2 regions of the Alkalibacterium putridalgicola genome follow, and region 2 is predicted to be linked to the other one. Evidence: predicted binding sites of a transcription regulator. Region 2 holds the regulator's gene; the other holds the start of a gene.

Region 1 (9,096 bases), 170 kb from region 2:
GATGACTTTCATATTATCTGGGACAGCTTTCAAGAGCTGATAAGCTAACCAGGTGTCGACCATCGACATCTCATCAATGATCAGGAGGGAACCTTTCAGCATCCGATCAGATTCCTGAAGCGGATCATCATCGGAACCCGTCAAGCCAAGAAGTCGATGAATGGTGCTTGATGGCAGTCCGGTCGTTTCTTTCATTCGTTTAGCTGCACGTCCAGTCGGTGCAGCCAGCAGGACAGGGAAAGGGTCATTGGGATAGTCTGCCGGATCCAGGCTGATATCTTCCAGTTCAGCATAAATGGATACGATGACTTCAAGGACCGTCGTCTTCCCTGTTCCAGGCCCTCCGGTCAGCAGGAATACCGGTGACGTTAAAGCTTTTTTTATCGCTTCTTTCTGAGACGATCCGAAAGAAATACCCCGACGCTTTTCAAACTGCTTTATTTTTTTGTTTATGGCAGCTTCTTTTACAGTTTCTTTTTCAGCATTTATCTTCAACCGCTCTAGCGCATTGGCTATCCCCCACTCTGAAGCATACAGTGAAGGCAGGTAAAAGGCATCTTCCTCCTGGATGATGCTTTGAGAATCGACTAGTTCAATAATATTCTCAGCGATCAGATCCGGATCTATGATAAATGGCCGGCTTTTTTCCAGTACAGCGATGCTGTTATTCAATAAAAATTCTGCTTCTACATAAGTATCGCCGGATTTCATGGTCTGTTCTTCAAGCGTATAAACGATGCCTGCTTTCACTCGTTCAGGTGCATCACCAACGATCCCGATCTCCTCAGCTACTGCATCCGCCCGGCTGAAACCGATACCCTCGATTTCTTCGATCAGCCGGTATGGATTTGACTGAATGACAGAGAGTGTGTCCCCTTCGAAGCGCTGATATATCTTATAAGCCAGTTTATTGGATATCCCGTAATTATTTAAGGCTATGATGACTTTCTGCATCCCCTGTTCTTTGTCCAGAACAGAAAGGATCATTTCTTTTTTTGATTCATTCAATCCAGGGATGCTGTCCAGCACCTTTTCATCATCAAGGATCATATCAATACAGTTCAGACCTAAAGTATCCACTATTTTTTCAGCAGACTTCTTTCCGATTCCTCTAAAGCGTGGACTGGAAAGATAGGTTACGATCGCTTCTTCAGTAGAGGGTTTTTCTTTGATATATTTTGAAGACTGAAACTGTAGTCCGTATTTCGGATGATCCGTCCACTTTCCAAAGAACTTGTAACTGTCCCCTTCTTGGATCTGACCAAAGTTACCTGTGACCACAGTCTGTGTCTCATTTACTTTTGTGTTCGTTGAATCGATCTTGACAAGCATCACTTTATAATAATTAGAAGGACTGGAGAAATATACCGCGGCTATTTCACCACTGATATATTCTTCTGAACCCATTTCGTTTGAAAAATCAAGCTGCTGCATGAGACGTCCTCCTTCCTTGAATAGTTTATCTAATACTCGCTCATTAATCTAGAGGTTTTTACCAGAAACTTTATTTTCTTCTCTGAATTTAGAGGGTGAAACAGACTTTAATTCCTTGAAATTACGGTTGAACGTGCGCAGTGTCTTATACCCGCATTTTTGAGAAATATCACTTATCGTCTCTTCCGTATTGAGCAGGAGATAAGTTGCCTGAGTTAAACGGTATCTGTTTATATAGGTCGTGAATGTCAGGTTCGTGTAAGTGTAAAACAGTTTTGAGACATAGGCATAATCATATTGGATGGCTTTTGTGACATCTTTTAATGTACAGTCATCCTGATAGTGATTGTCGATATAAATAAGGACGTTCTGGATGATCTTCCGTTTTGAGGATACTTTTATTTCTTCAAAAGATGTCGAACGGATCAGTGTATCACAATACCCATATAAGACTGCTTTCTGTGCATAAATAGAGGACAGTGCCTGTTTTTCCGGTATCTCTGTCACTGCAAAGCGGTTATCTTCTGGTACAGAACTTTTGTAAGATGAAAAAAAATGTCCAATCAGTTCTGGTGAAAAAATAAGTACTCTACAGACAGAATATTCTGGTGTAGACAGTTTATGCAGCTGATTAGGGAAAATGAATACAGCCTCCCCCTCTTTAAGGTGATAGTCTCTTTCTTCAACAGCAATGACCATTTCACCTTTCTCTACAATAATGATTTCATATGCCCGATGAAAATGAAGTGGAAAGTTCAAATCTTTCAATGAAGAATAGGTGAACTGTTCTTCTCCTTCCATACCATACTGCTCGAATAAGTACATGCGTACCGCTCCTTTTATCACTAATATTGTCTATCAGTATACTACATCTGAAACAGAAAGGACATTCATTTTGAAGGGTTCATCCAGAAAGTAAAAAAAGAGCTGTCTGATCAACAGAGCAGCTCTTTTATCATCATCTCACTTAAATGTATTGCAGTAATTCAGTTTCCTTGTAGGCACGGTCTATCGTTCCGCCGCCCAGACATTCGTCTCCATCATAAAAGACGATAGCCTGACCGGGAGTGATTGCACGTGCCGGTTCATCGAATTCTACTACTGCTGTATCTTCTTCTTTATTATAGTGAACAGTTACATCGACGTCTTTTTGTCTGTATCTGAATTTAGCAGAGCATCTGAACGTTTCAGGATACTCTTTACCAATTGTAAAGGAGAAGTCACTAGCTTCCAGATGCGTCGCATAAAGGTGGGGATGAGTGAATCCCTGGCCGACGATCAGTTCATTCTTTTCCAGATTTTTCCCAATAACAAACCACGGTTCATTGGACTGACCTGTTCCACCTATACCCAGACCTTTTCTTTGTCCAATAGTATAGTACATCAGCCCGTCATGACGTCCCATGACTTCGCCTGCTTCGGTCACCATGTTACCTGGCTGAGCAGGAAGATAATTCATCAAAAATTCTTTAAAGTCTTTTTCTCCGATAAAACAGATGCCTGTTGAATCTTTCTTCTTGGCTGTGGCCAGTCCAGCTTCTTCAGCTATCTTTCTGACTTCACTTTTATCCATTTCACCTAGAGGGAACATGACTTTAGACAGCTGATCCTGAGACAGCTGATTCAGGAAATAGGTCTGGTCCTTGTTGTTATCCACACCGCGCAGCATGTGAGTCGTTCCGTCTTCGTCTCTGCTGACCCTGGCATAATGCCCGGTAGCGACATATTCAGCGCCAAGACTCATGGCATAATCAAGGAAGGCTTTAAATTTGATTTCCTTGTTGCACATGACATCCGGATTCGGTGTGCGTCCTTTTTTATATTCATCCAGGAAATACTGGAAGACTTTGTTCCAATATTCCTTCTCGAAATTGATCGAATAATAAGGGATGCCTATTTTATTGGCTACGAGAGCGACGTCCTTATAATCTTCTGTAGCGGTACAGAAACCATTTTCGTCTGTATCGTCCCAGTTTTTCATAAAAACGCCAATAACGTCATACCCTTGCTCTTTAAGCAGTAAAGCTGTAACGGATGAATCGACTCCACCGCTCATGCCTACGACCACTCTTGTACTTGCATTTGACATTTTTTCACCATCATTTCTGTAAAGATTCTGTACTTGCACGAATTGAAGGTTCGTATGTTTCCAGTCTGTACTATTATACTGTCTATCATGAATAAATCAAGGGATAGCGGGGATTATTAAAAGAAAAGACACACAATTGGATTGTGTGTCTTTTCTCTGGAGCAGGTTTTTAGGTTGAAAGAGGGTTTTAAACCTTTTTAAGAACATTGGCGTTGACAAGCGATTCAATGATCCCTTCGGCAAATTTTCTTTCCTCTTCCAGCTGATCGGATTTGTATAGGTCGACTTTCTTCAACCCGTTCGAGGTCACAGCAGACAGTTTCAGCTCATTGATCTCCTTGGAAATAACCAGTTTCAGTTTAGGGACTTTCTTGTCCTGACTATGCAGAGAAAGGACACGCTCATATTGAAACGAACCGTTTTTACTTTCCAGGAACCCGTTGTCTCTAAGCGTGTACCGTTTTGCATCCTCATGTACAGCATAATGATCCTCACTGCCTAATAAATGATCTGTCTTGTATGTTGCCATTCATTTATTCCTCCTTTAAAGTTCTACTGTCTTTATTATACATCAACTTCCCTTTAAAAAAGTACAGGCGTCCTGAATTTTTTCAACTGTTTTTATAATAGCTTCTTCTGTCACACCCAAACCAAAACTCACTCTTATTGTTTCTTCGATTGCCGGGTGTCCCTTATCATATAAAGCAATCAATACATGACTAGGGTCAACATTCCCTGCTGAGCAGGCGGAACCTGTCGATACGGCGATTCGAGCTAAATCCAAGTGGATGAGCAGTTTATCTGACGGTACTCCCTTCAAATGAATGCTCAGTATATGTGGTAGACTTCTTTCCATTGATCCATTTACGCTAAAGTCTATATCAGTTTCTTCTAGTTTATTAATAAACAGTTTTTTGAAATAACTATAAGAATCTCTTAGATCTGTTTTGTTTGTCATTCTCAGTTCTACTGCTTTTTTAAAGCCCGCAATACCAGGGATGTTTTCAGTTCCCGCTCGTTTGTTGTTCTCCTGTTCTCCACCCATAATTAGACGGGGGATTGAGATATCCTCATTTATATAGAGAAAGCCTATCCCTTTGGGTCCGTTGATTTTATGCGCGGAGACTGAGAGTAAGTCAATATTTTCATCTCTTACGTCGATATCCTCAGTCCCATAAGCCTGAACAGCATCTGTATGAAAGACCACTTCAGGAGCAGTTTCTTTCAAATATTGACCTACTGCTTTGATAGGCATAAGACTTCCGATTTCATTATTCCCATACATGATCGAAACAAGTATAGTCTCTTCCCGGAGAGCTTCTTTGACTTGTTCCACGGTTACTTCCCCATCTTCATTGACAGGCAAATAAGTGATATCAAATCCTGTTTCATTTAGATATGCCATGGGTTTCAAGACAGCCGGATGTTCGACCACAGTCGTTATAATATGTTTCCCCTTATCTTTGTACTTTTCAGCAGTCTTTAATATGGCGATATTATCACTTTCGGTCCCGCCGCTCGTAATGACAATTTCTTGAGGCTTGGCATGTATACTTTCCGCAAACGTTCGGCGCGCTTCTTCAACCAGGCCTCTGCTTTCACGTCCGATTTGATGAATGCTTGAGGCATTTCCAAAATTTCTTTTCATAGCCTCTGTCATAATTTCAATTACTTCAGGGTGCATGGGAGTAGTCGCTGCATGATCTAAATAGACTGTTTCGCTCATAATTTATCCTTTCTAAACTAAGAGAGTTCGATGTTAGGATATAACATATCCAGCACTTTTCTTGATAAGCGTCTGCCTTTTCCTTTTTGTACATAGGCATGCATATTCATCGCCGGGTTAAAGTTGGCTTCTATGACAGTATAGCCTTTATTCTCTTCTGTACTCGGTACTTTAATGTCAGGGACGATCAGATCCAAACCAGTTACTTTAACATCTAATGCACTTGCGATTTCTTCTGCAATGCGTTTATAACTTTCATGCATGTCGTCAGTCACATCGATAGAGTCACCACCCGTAGAGATATTTGAATTTTCCCTGAGATATACTTTTTCTTTTTTAGCTATGACACTGTCGAAAGTGTAACCTTGTTCTTTTAGCATGAGTGCTTCGATCTCACCCATTTTTATTTTTGCCAGCGGAGCACGGTGATTCTCTCCTCTGTAAGGATGAGTGTTTTTCATTTCGATAAGCTCTCTGACCGTGTGCTCACCGTCCCCCGTAACATTGGCCGGTTCGCGCAGCAGGACAGCTTCAACTTTCCCATTCAGTACAAAGAAGCGATATTCAGTCCCTTCGATATATTCTTCTATGAGGATGCTGTCATCTTCTGTAAAGGCGAAGTTCAGTGCTTCTTCATAATCAGCTCTTTCAGGTCTTTGTTTAAAAATCGTGATGCCGATACCGTAGTTGGTCGATTTGGGCTTGATGACGATGGCTTTGTCTCTGGCAATAGGATAATAATCTTTAGCCTCTTCTAGTGAAGAAAACTCTTCACCTTCAGGGACAGCAAAATCATTGTCTTTGAGTAGTTTCTTCGTCACGGTTTTATTCGCCATGATCCAATGGGAAATATACGTATCTCTTGATGTCATATTTCCGTTTCTGACGTACTCTTTATCCCCTTTATGATTAAAGGCAAGAAACTGGTCCTGTTCATCCAGCACCGTCGTTTTCACACCGAGCTGCAGAGCATCGAACAAAAGGAGCTGGGTGCTCATTTCCAGTGTTTCAAACCCATTCAAAAGGAAAGGTTTCTCAAGAGAAAGCTGTTTATAGCTTTTCCCGAGCGCGATACCATATTCAATAAATGAGCCTCTGTCTTTCTGTTCCTCGACGATCCGAGCGGACAGCGTCTCTTTTGGATGATGAAACAGATGGATCGCTTTGTCTATCACAGCTGTATAGTCATCACTCAGATCCAGTTCCAGACTGGTCTCCTTCATACGTTTCAATAATGCAAGACCTTCTTCTTTATACTGCGAAGGTTCAAAGGGATGTTCAAGCGCAGTGGCTGCGTTCTTAGCTATACCTACCTTGATATCCTCATCAGTGTTGTCTTCATCCATCCAAACCATTGTCAGTAGAAAGACATGAACAAATAGAGACTGCTCATAAGAAAATCCAAGCGGATCGAGCGGGTTCAGGTCGAATGACCGGAATTCAACGTAGCGTGTGCCGTTATTGACTAACTGGCACACGTTTTTTCCGGCGCCCCGTAAACGCGATGAACCGTAATATTCTCTTTCTTCATATAAAGTATTGTTTTGTACTAACTCTTCGATATCACGAATATAATTCTCTATGGATTCATAAGAAACATTATCGCTGAACGTGTTGTGATAGCCGTACTGGCTGTTTCTAAGACTTCTTACAGGACCGATAGTCTCACTGTCCAAAAGCGAAGGATGACTTGTGGGAGATGCTCCGAACAGGTAAGTCAGGACCCACTGATACCTTAGATAATTTCGTGACATCTTCAGGTACAAGTCATTGCACCACTCATCGACATTTTCTTCTGACTGAACATGACTGTTGATTTTCTCCAGAAACTCAGGGGTAAAAGAGAAATTATAATGGACACCGCTGATCATCTGTTTTTTTCTGCCATATTTTTCAGCCAATTTTTCACGATACCGGATTTCTCTGTAATCATCCACTTTGATCAGAGGAATATCCTCTTCTTCCGGCAGGATATTAGCCATGCTGAATGGCCAGACAAATTCATCTTCATCGATCGTACGGTTGACGACATCATGCAAAGCCTTCAGCCATTGATACTGCTGCTTCAACGTGTCGAGAGCCGGCGTAACTAATTCAAGCTGCGCCTCACTGAAGTCTGTCTGGACATAAGGATGATGATTACGGCTACCGAATCCGGCCGGATGATCTGTTTGAGCGAGATGTCCTGATTCATCGGTTCTTAGCCCTTCCTTCTCTATACCGAAGGATCCTTTTACAAAATAAGGTTCAAGCTGATTGTTCTGTATTATTTTCTTTAGATTCATTTTATACTTCCTCTTAATATAATATGCTGTTGATATCAATTTATATCATATCACAAAAGGTCTCATCCAACATAAAAAATTAGTCTTTTCCATAGCAAACATTCGTTCACTTTTGTTCCATTGTAGAAGAAAGAATGCTATACTTGTATCACCTGAAATTACGCGTTTCATTAAGGAGAATCACATTGAACAAACCATTAGCCTACCGCATGCGGCCAAAAACCATTGACAACATCGTAGGACAGACGCACCTCGTGGGAGAAGGAAAGATCATATGGCGGATGGTAAAAGCCAAACAGCTTTCCTCCATGATTTTATATGGTCCTCCCGGTATCGGAAAAACGAGCATAGCAAGCGCCATAGCCGGATCCACTCAATATGCCTTTCGCATGCTGAATGCAGCGACAGACAAGAAAAAGGATCTGGAGATCGTAGTCGAAGAAGCAAAAATGAGCGGAACGGTGGTTCTGCTCCTCGATGAGGTCCATCGTCTAGATAAACCCAAACAGGATTTTCTGCTCCCACATCTTGAAAACGGACGGATCGTTTTGATCGGGGCTACGACGGAAAATCCCTATATTTCTATTCACCCAGCGATCAGAAGTCGGGCACAGATCTTTGAACTGAAACCTCTGGCGGAGGACCAAATCATCTCTGCCTTAAACAGGGCGCTGACCGACGAGGAAGATGGTCTCGGCTCCTATTCTATCGCTATTGAAAAAAATGTACTGGCCTACTTTGCCCGGGCCACTCAAGGGGATCTGCGAAGTGCCTTGAATGCCTTGGAGCTGGCTGTAAAGTCAACCGAAGCAGACAGCAGCGGTAAGATCGTCATCACGAAAGAAACGGCCGAAGAATGTCTTCAAAGGAAGGCGTTGAGTCATGATAAAGATGGCGATGCCCATTACAATGCTATCTCTGCTTTTCAGAAGTCCATTCGCGGCAGTGATGTCCATGCTGCACTTCACTATTTAGCTCGCTTGATCGAGGCTGGCGAACTCAAAGTCATCATCAGACGCCTTATCGTCACAGCATATGAAGATATCGGTCTAGCCAATCCGGCAGGGGTCGCCCGTGTCGTCACTGCAGCAGAAGCAGCAGAAAAAATTGGCTTTCCAGAAGCCCGTATCCCCTTGGCCAATGCGGTGATAGAGATGTGTCTGTCACCCAAGTCCAATAGTGCCATTTCCGCTATAGATGCCGCTTTAAGCGATGTAAGAAACGGTCTATCCGGAGATGTCCCTGATCACCTGAAAGATGCCCATTATTCTGGAGCTGAAAAACTAGGCAGCGGGATCGGCTATCAGTATCCCCATAACCATGACGATCACTGGATCAAACAGCAGTACCTCCCAGACACCATCAAGAATAAACGGTACTATTCACCGGCAGCTACATCTAAATTTGAGAATGCTTTGAACAGTCAATTATCCAAGTTCAACAACAAATAATTTTTTTCGTAACCGAGCACTCTGCGTTGACTAAACTAGACCTCTGTGCTAATATAAAGATAAGAATTCTGAGGTGTACGCGATGCCTACAAACTGTGTTGACCGAACATT
Region 2 (9,096 bases):
TCTCGAAGCAGTCACAGTTGCTCAAAAGGCCGGAGCAACTAAACTTCTGTTGACGCATATCAGTGCACGCTATCTTTATGCTGAAAGTAAACTGATGGAGAAAGCTGCACAGGAGAAGTTTCCAAATGCCTTTGTCATGAACGATTTAACAGAAGTTTCTATTCCACTAAAAAGAGAAGAGGGATGAGATGCGTTCATTAAAAGATAAAACAGTATGGATAACAGGAGCATCTTCAGGTATAGGAGAGGCGCTTGCTTATGGGCTGGCTGAAGAAGGTGCCATCCTCATACTTAGTGCCAGAAGAAAAGAAGAGCTGGAACGTGTGAAACAGGAATGTGTCAGGAGATACGACGCTCAGGTGATCGTCTGTCCGCTGGATGTTTCAGACAGAAACGAGATCGATCGTGTGATGGACATCCTTTATTCAAAACTGGATAAGATCGATGTACTGATCAACAATGCAGGGTATGGACATACTGAGAACTTTATCGATTATGATTTTTCCAAGGTCGAAAATATGTTCAAAGTCAATGTACTGGGACTGATGTATATGTCACAGCAGGTTGCCGGTAAAATGGCAGACCGCCGTTCCGGTCATATCATCAACATTGCTTCGATCGCCGGAAAAATCGCTACACCCAAGTCTGCAGTCTATTCATCTTCCAAGTTTGCAGTGATCGGTTTCAGTGATGCATTGAGACTGGAACTCCGTAAACACAACATTAAAGTGACGACCATCAATCCGGGACCAGTGGATACAGCTTTCTTTGATACATTCGATCCTGAAGGAAGTTATCTGGAACGAGTGGAACCGTTCGTGCTGACACCTGAAAAAGTAGCAGAAAAGACGATTGCTGTTATTGGAACGAACAAGAGAGAAGTCAATATACCGAAACTGCTGGAAGTATCTTCCAAATTCTATTCTCTCTTTCCTGTTCTGGGCGATTTTTTTGTCGAGCACGTATTCGATAAAAAGTAATATATATCAATGTAATATCTGAAAAATATGTGTTATTCTTATGTATATAAAGTGGTGTATTGGAGGAGAACGAAATGAAAAAACAATGGAGTATGGTTGGTGCTATCATATTGTTTTTAGGGGTCGCTATTCTATCTGTGTTAAATGTTGACCCTGTACCTGTTAATTTCGGATTTGCTGTCGTGGAATGGCCATTGATCGTCATAATATTCGTATCCGTATTACTTGGAGCACTGATCGCAACCTTGCTGTCTACTTACAAAGCATTCAAGGATCAGCGTAAAAACAAACACAAAAACTCAACTGATAAGACAGATGCCAGTGAGGGGCCAGGACTAAGAACGACACGTTCAGATAAGAGTGTCAAGGATAAACCGAATAGCGATGAGCCTGATTCAAAGTCCAAGTCACAGGATGATGACTTAGTGTAAAGCTGAAAATTATGGTAGGGGGAATAAGCATGAATGAAAATAAAATTGCTATCTTAACTGATTCAGGGTCTGATGTACCTCAAGAAATCAAAGAAAAGTATGATGTGAAAGTCATTCCGCTGAAAATCATTTTCAGTGATGGGGAATATATCGACAAAAAAACCATCACAGCTCAGGAAGTTTATGATCGCATGGAAGAGGAAATTCCAAAAACGTCGTTGCCTGATGGTGAAATGATCAAAGAAATGTTTGATGAAATCAAAGCTGAGGGCTATGAAAAAGTGGTTGCCGTGACTATTTCAAGTGGCTTAAGTGGAACGAATAACATGGTAAGAGTCGTTGCCGAACAATATGAAGGTCTTGATATCTTCGTGCTGGATACGAAAAATATTGGTATTGGCTCTGGGTTTTCTGTAGCCGAAGCTGCCATACAGTCCAACAGCGGAGTCGAATGGGAAACACTCAAAACGAACCTTAAAGAAGGTGTAGACAAGGCGAAAATCTTTTTCCATGTCCCTACACTTGAATATCTCCAAAAAGGTGGAAGAATCGGACTTGTTCAGTCTATTGTCGGAAGTATGATGAATCTGAAACCTATTATTACGTGTAATGACGAAGGCATTTATCATACTGTCGCTAAAGTCAGAGGAAAGTCTAAATCAGTGAAGAAAACACTTGAGCTCGTACAGGAATTTGCTGAAGGGTCTCAAAAATATCATTTAGCTATCGCTTACGGTGGGGAATCCGCACGTGAAGAGTCTGAAGCGATCAGGGAAGAAATGAAAGAGTTATTACCGTACTACGAACATTTTTACTATGATCAGGTCAGCCCTGCTTTAGGTGTCCATACTGGTCCTGGACTAATCGGTATCGGGGTACAGATTCTCGATTGATCAGTCTGAAAATAGAAATGTTTCAAGACACAATGAAGTCTATTCTTTATTGTGTCTTTTTTTTGTTATAATATAAGTCTGTGAGTAATACGAGGAGTGACAGAATGCAAAATAAAAAAACTGTATGGAAATTGAATAAACAGATAGACGAAGCAAAACGTGATCAGCTGGCATCAGAACTTGGTCGATCAAAAACATTCGCAGAGCTGTGCTTGAAAAGAGGCTTGGAGACGAAAGAGGCGGTCGAACAGTTTATTACCCCCAGTATGGATCTGATCGGAGACCCTTTTTTATTTTATGATATGGAAAAAGCAGTAGAGCGGATAATGGCTGCTGTGGAAAGTCATGAGCAGATAACTGTTTATGGTGATTATGATGCCGATGGCGTAACGAGTACGGCCATTCTTTATGAAGCCATCGAACTGCTCGGGGGACAAGTCGATTATTTTATTCCCAACCGATTCAAAGAAGGCTATGGTCCGAATGTCGAAGCATTTGATCAGTTAATTGATAATGGAACACACTTGATCGTGACCGTGGATAACGGTGTATCTGGTCATGAGGCTATTTCACATGCTCGGTCCAGAGGCGTGGATGTCATTGTGACGGATCACCACGAATGTCCGGATGTTCTCCCGGAGGCCTATGCGGTCATACATCCTAGACATCCGGAACAACATTATACAACACCGGACCTCTCCGGAGCGGGAGTCAGTATGAAAATGGCACAGGCTCTGCTTGGTGAAAATTCAATGGAGTTTCTTGAACTGGCAGCTATCGGAACGATTGCAGATCTGGTTTCATTGACCGGAGAAAACAGAGCGATCGCCTACTATGGTCTGAAAGTCCTGCAGCAGACGCAGCGTCTGGGATTGATCACTTTGATGCAGGCCAGTAATATCAAACCTGATTCAGTGGATGAAGAAACAGTAGGTTTTCAGCTGGCTCCCCCCATCAATGCGGTGGGACGATTAGGGGATGCCTCGTTGGTGGTAGACTTGTTGACCACCTTTGATGAAGAAAAAGCCGTTAAACTGAGTCATGAGATCCTGGCAAAAAATGATGAGCGGAAAGCTATTGTCGAGGCGATCACTGAAGAAGCGATGATCATGGCTGAAGATAAAAAAAATCAGTCCCTGATGGTTCTGGCAAAGAAAAACTGGCATGAAGGTGTGTTGGGGATCGTTGCAAGTAAGATCACTGAGAAATTCCATAAACCCGTGCTCGTTCTGACAGTCAATGAATCTGAAAATAAAATAAAAGGTTCCGGCAGGAGTATTGAAGGGTTCAATCTTTATGAGTGCGTTAATGACTTCAGGGATAAACTTCAAAGTTTTGGCGGGCACGAAATGGCCTGCGGTCTCAGCCTGGATCGAAGCTACTTGTCAGAATTCACAGAAGAAGTCAACAAAAAAGCGGAACAGCTGTCAGGTTCACTTAAAAGTGAAAAAACGTTTCATATCGCAACTGAAATCGACTGGAGAGATATCGATACACAAACTATCGAAGACATCGAGCAGCTGAAACCGTTCGGACAGGATAACACGAAACCACTGGTGAAAATCGGGTCAGTTTTTCCTGAAAATACAAAAAAAATCGGCGCGAATCAGACGCATTTCAAAGCCACTTTACAAAAAGACGATAGCCAGCTGGACATGATCGCCTTTAACAGCGCAGACTGGTCTGACATCCTGAAGTCCTCGCCGGAAATCGATATCATCGGTTACTTGTCGATAAATGAATGGAACGGATTCAGAAAAGTACAGCTTCAGGCTCTCGACTACAAGTCAAAAGAACCCTTGATCATTGATCAGCGGAAAAGTGCCATTCAGGACAAGATGTTTAAAGCATCGAATGTTCATTTCATCTTTTTCCAGAAAGCTATTGCCGCACAATGGACGCCACGTATCGATAGTGGGTCCACTCATCAAATCGCAGACAGTGAATCAGAATTAAAAGAAATTCCTTCCGGGACGCCGATCATCATCGTGGATACCCCAGAAGATGTTGAACATTTCAAATCGATTTATCAGACATATCAGTCACATCCGATCTACCTCTATTTTCATTCGCCTAATGACTATTATCTGAAAGGGATGCCCAAAAAACAGCATTTTCAGAAATTATACAAGTGGTTGATGAAAAAGCAGGAAGTCGTTCTGTCTAAAGACACGAAACACATGGTGAAAAGTATGAATTTAGATAAAGATACATTAAAATTCATGTTAATGGTGTTTTTAGAGAACGAATTTGTTACAATGGAAGATGGGAAGTTGAGTTTAGTGTCGAATCCGAGTAAAAAACAGCTGGAAGATACGCTGACTTATAAAAAAAGGCTGAAGCAGATAGAAGCAGAAGAAGTACTTGTCTACAGTTCTTTTAAAGAGTTGCTTGCTTACCTGAAAAAATAATGATGAACGATTCAAATGATGGAGGAAGACAAATGGATTTTAAGAAATATATTGCGGATGTTCCTGATTTTCCGGAAAAAGGTATCATATTTAGAGATATTTCACCATTGATGGCAGATGGGGAAGCCTATAAGGCCGCAACGGATAAAATCGTTGAATATGCTAAAGACAAAGGCGTTGAAATGATCGTAGGTCCTGAAGCAAGAGGCTTTATCGTAGGATGTCCAGTAGCTTATGAGCTGGAAATTGGTTTCTCACCCTGCCGTAAAAAAGGGAAGCTGCCAAGAGAAACGATCGAAGTAAACTACGGTCTTGAATACGGTACCGATGTTTTGCAATTACACAAAGACTCTATTAAACCTGGTCAGAAAGTGCTGATCACAGATGATCTTCTCGCAACTGGTGGGACCATCGCTGCTACGATCGAACTCGTAGAGAAACTTGGAGGCGTCGTCGTTGGTGCAGCATTCTTTATTGAATTGGAAGAGCTTAGAGGCCGAGACAAAATCAAAGGTTACGATATCTTCACCTTGATGAAGTATTAATAGACATTCTGAAATCTGCAGGTAAAGACCACGAGGGTGGTTTTTACCTGTTTTTTTTATTTAAGCATAGTAAGGGGAAAGAGGTCTTAAAGAAGGCTTAGAGTTAGAGTCTGAACCTAAAAAGCTTCAGCTTTTCAGCTGATTCGGTAAGTACGATTTGGGTTACGAAAAGAACTTGCCGAAGTTCTCACTATTCAGTAAGTAGGGAATAAAGAGCAGCACCTAATTACCGAAGTGGACCTGTACTCGACACATTGAAACTCATCCTGTCAACCTAATTACCGAAGTGAGCCTTCTTCGGTAATTAGGTTACTGCCAGCTAACCCTATCGACCGAATAACAGTAGAATTCGACAGTTAGAAAAAAATCGAACCTGCCTATCTGCCGAAGTTTGCTTTATTCGTCACTTAGGGAAGCGAGACCTGATCCTAATCGTCTAAGGTAGCTGGAGCGATCAAGAGTAACCTTAACGGAAATAGCTTTTATAGTCCTGCAGGAGATCTAGCTATCTCATGTAAAACGGCAAAGCATCGACTTATGATAAAGCGGAAGACGGACTGGTTTTTATCACGCGTTTGCGGGAGGAATCGATAAGGAAACACGAAAGAGGCTGGGACATTTCTGCCCCAGCCTCTTTCCTACGTTTAGTCAAGGAAAAACATTCCTCCTGCAGTTTTGTAACCAGTTCACACCGTAAATTTACAGGAAGTAGTCACAATAGCCGTTTAGTGACCAGTTGATACCGTGATTCACTAGGAAGTGGTTGTCATGCAGCGAAATCACTCATCTGAATGTCCTCACTCTCCAACAGTTTCAAAAAAGCAAAAAGGCCGGGAGTTTTTATCCCAGCCTTTTTCATTTCGTATGATATTTCTTAAAAAATGTGACTTCTGTATAATGAAACAACTTTCCCAAGGATTTTTACATCATTAAGTATGATAGGAGCCATCGTTTCATTCTCCGGCTGTAATCGGATATGATTGGCTTCTTTGTAGAATCGTTTACAGGTCGCTTCATCTTCATCAGTCATAGCGATAACGATATCACCATTATTGGCAGCTTCCTGTTTTCTGACAATGACCTGGTCGCCGTCTAAAATGCCGACATCCATCATACTGTCTCCGCGAATGGTCAGCATGAACAGATTGCCTTTTTCTATCTCAAGGTCATTGGGGATAGGGAAGTAGTCCGTTGCTTCTTCGATCGCAAGGATCGGTTCCCCGGCTGTGACGATACCCAGAAGGGGGATCTTATCCTCGTCCGGGTCGATGCCCAGCTTATCCAGTCCTAAAGGAGTAAATTCAATGGCTCGCGGTTTAGAAGGGTCACGCAGGATAAAGCCGTTTTTTTCAAGTCTGGCCAGGTGTCCGTGCACTGTAGAGGTAGATGATAGTGCCGTGGCTTCACCGATTTCTCTAACAGTAGGTGGATAACCTTTCTTTTTTACTTGTTTATAGATGAAATTCAGGATCTCCAGCTGTTTCTCACCTTTACGCCCTCTTGTCGTCATACTAAAACCCTCTCTGTTATTTGTTCAGTATATGGAACAACCGTTCTATATTTTATTAAAGTATAGCATAGTATATACCCTGAATCAAACGAATGTTCGAATAAAAGGAGGGGAGTGGAATTCTTAGAAGCTATACCTGGAAAAATGTCATTATTTTGATAAATAAATGAGAATGCTATCTATAACTACCACTTTATTGTCACAAATGGTATGATAGGTAATGTGAGAAATAAATGACTTAAATGGTGTAAGGAGGATAACATGCTTGAGAAACAAAAGCTCGACCGCATCAATGAATTAGTAAGAAAAGAGCGCAATGACGGCTTAACTGATGAGGAAAAGCAGGAACAAAAAGGTTTAAGAGACGAGTACATCAAAGCGTTCCGTTCTGGTATGAGAAACCATATAGAAGGCATGAAAATAGTAGATCCTGACGGAAACGATGTGACTCCTGATAAAGTGAAGGAAATCCAGAAAGATAAAGGCCTTCACGATCGTGGGTGAACGCCACTTACGTTTTCTTCTATTGATAGAGTTTACATTGAAATGAAAGCGTAATGATAGTACACTAATATAGTGAGTTTAAATTTTAAACAAACGGAAGGAATGAAGTTCATTGTTCGATAAAACCGATCAAATGGCAGTCGATACGATTCGTACATTAAGTATTGATGGCGTACAGAAAGCAAATTCAGGTCACCCGGGGTTACCTATGGGGGCAGCACCAATGGCGTATACATTATGGACACGTCACTTGAATGTCAATCCTAAAAACCCGAGATGGTTCGACCGTGACCGTTTCGTATTAAGTGCAGGACACGGTTCTATGATGCTTTACAGCTTGCTTCACTTGTCTGGCTACAAGGTCAGTGTTGACGATCTTAAAAATTTCCGTCAACTTGAAGGCAATACACCAGGGCACCCAGAAGTACATGTCACAGACGGCGTGGAAGCAACAACTGGACCGCTTGGACAAGGTATCGCGAATGCGGTAGGTATGGCAATGGCTGAAGCACACTTATCAGCTACTTACAATAAAGAGGGCTATTCTATCGTCGACCATTACACCTATGCATTATGTGGAGACGGCGATCTTCAGGAAGGTGTATCTCAAGAAGCTGCATCTCTTGCCGGACACCTTAAGTTGGGTAAACTGGTTATGTTATACGATTCCAATGACATTCAGCTGGACGGACCAACATCTAAAGCTTTCACGGAAGATGTCGGCAAACGCTTTGAAGCTTATGGATGGGAACATATCTTAGTCGAAGATGGCAACGATCTGGACGCTATCGACAAAGCGATCACAAAAGCAAAAGAATCAACAGACAAACCAACCTTGATCGAAATCAAAACAGTTATCGGCTTCGGAGCGCCCAACGCTGGAACACATAATGTCCACGGTGCACCATTAGGACCTGAAGGCGTTGAAGCAGCTAAAAAAGCTTACGGATGGGAAGGCGAAGATTTCTTCGTCCCTGAAGAAGTAGCTAAACGCTTTAAAGAGCACATGATCGATAAAGGCGATAAACTTGAATCAGAATGGAACAAAAAGCTTGAAGACTATCGCAATACCCATTCAGATCTAGCTGCCCAGTTTGAAGATTCATTGTCTGGTAAATTACCAGAGAACTGGGATAAAGAACTGCCAGTCTTTTCAGAAGGCGACGGGGCTGCTGCTACACGTTCAACAAGTGGTGAAGTGTTGAATTCCATCGCTAAAGCTGTTCCTAACCTATGGGGCGGATCTGCCGACTTGTCTGGATCTAACAAAACAACCATCGACGGTGTTGAAGATTTCCAGGCTGGACAATATGAAGGACGCAACATCTGGTACGGTGTACGTGAATTTGCCATGGCTGCTGCCTTAAATGGTATCATGCTGCATGGAGGGACCAAATCTTACGTCTCAACATTCTTCGTATTCACTGACTACTTGAGACCAGCTGTCCGTTTAGCTGCCTTATCAGAAATCCCAGCTATTTATGTCATGACACATGACTCTATTGCTGTAGGTGAAGACGGTCCGACACACGAGCCTGTCGAACAGCTTTCAAGTTTCCGCGGCATGCACAACTTATCTGTTGTGAGACCTGCTGACGGCAACGAAGTAGCAGCTGCATGGGAAGTTGCACTGACTTCACAAAGCAGACCAACCATGCTTGTGTTGACTCGTCAAAATCTTCCAGTCCTTGCCGGTTCAAAAGAATTGGCTAGAGAAAACCTTAAAAAAGGCGCCTACGTCCTGTCACCAGCTGACAAAGAAACACCGGACGGCATCCTGATCGCGACTGGGTCAGAAGTTTCATTGGCAATGGATGCTCAA

The links. Region 2 encodes LexA, which represses DNA repair genes until DNA is damaged. Its sites were predicted from a motif close to CNAACANNTGTTNG; they were not measured.
Region 1: the regulator LexA is predicted to act here: its motif matches at 7,630-7,643, upstream of AB4027_RS07890 (replication-associated recombination protein A).

The regions. Positions count from the first base shown of each region.
Region 1 is NZ_CP162615.1:1,668,897-1,677,992, forward strand. Features, by position in the region: gene AB4027_RS07860 (ATP-dependent RecD-like DNA helicase) at 1-1,434, opposite strand, end outside; gene AB4027_RS07865 (AraC family transcriptional regulator) at 1,483-2,259, opposite strand; gene mnmA (tRNA 2-thiouridine(34) synthase MnmA) at 2,402-3,523, opposite strand; gene AB4027_RS07875 (hypothetical protein) at 3,711-4,052, opposite strand; gene AB4027_RS07880 (cysteine desulfurase family protein) at 4,095-5,249, opposite strand; gene gshAB (bifunctional glutamate--cysteine ligase GshA/glutathione synthetase GshB) at 5,267-7,534, opposite strand; gene AB4027_RS07890 (replication-associated recombination protein A) at 7,720-8,985, shown strand; RNA gene ssrS (6S RNA) at 9,048-9,096, shown strand, end outside.
Region 2 is NZ_CP162615.1:1,503,208-1,512,303, reverse strand. Features, by position in the region: gene rnz (ribonuclease Z) at 1-187, shown strand, start outside; gene AB4027_RS07100 (SDR family NAD(P)-dependent oxidoreductase) at 189-980, shown strand; gene AB4027_RS07095 (lipopolysaccharide assembly LapA domain-containing protein) at 1,055-1,411, shown strand; gene AB4027_RS07090 (DegV family protein) at 1,441-2,304, shown strand; gene recJ (single-stranded-DNA-specific exonuclease RecJ) at 2,409-4,715, shown strand; gene AB4027_RS07080 (adenine phosphoribosyltransferase) at 4,748-5,260, shown strand; gene lexA (transcriptional repressor LexA) at 6,135-6,770, opposite strand; gene AB4027_RS07070 (DUF896 family protein) at 7,032-7,274, shown strand; gene tkt (transketolase) at 7,387-9,096, shown strand, end outside.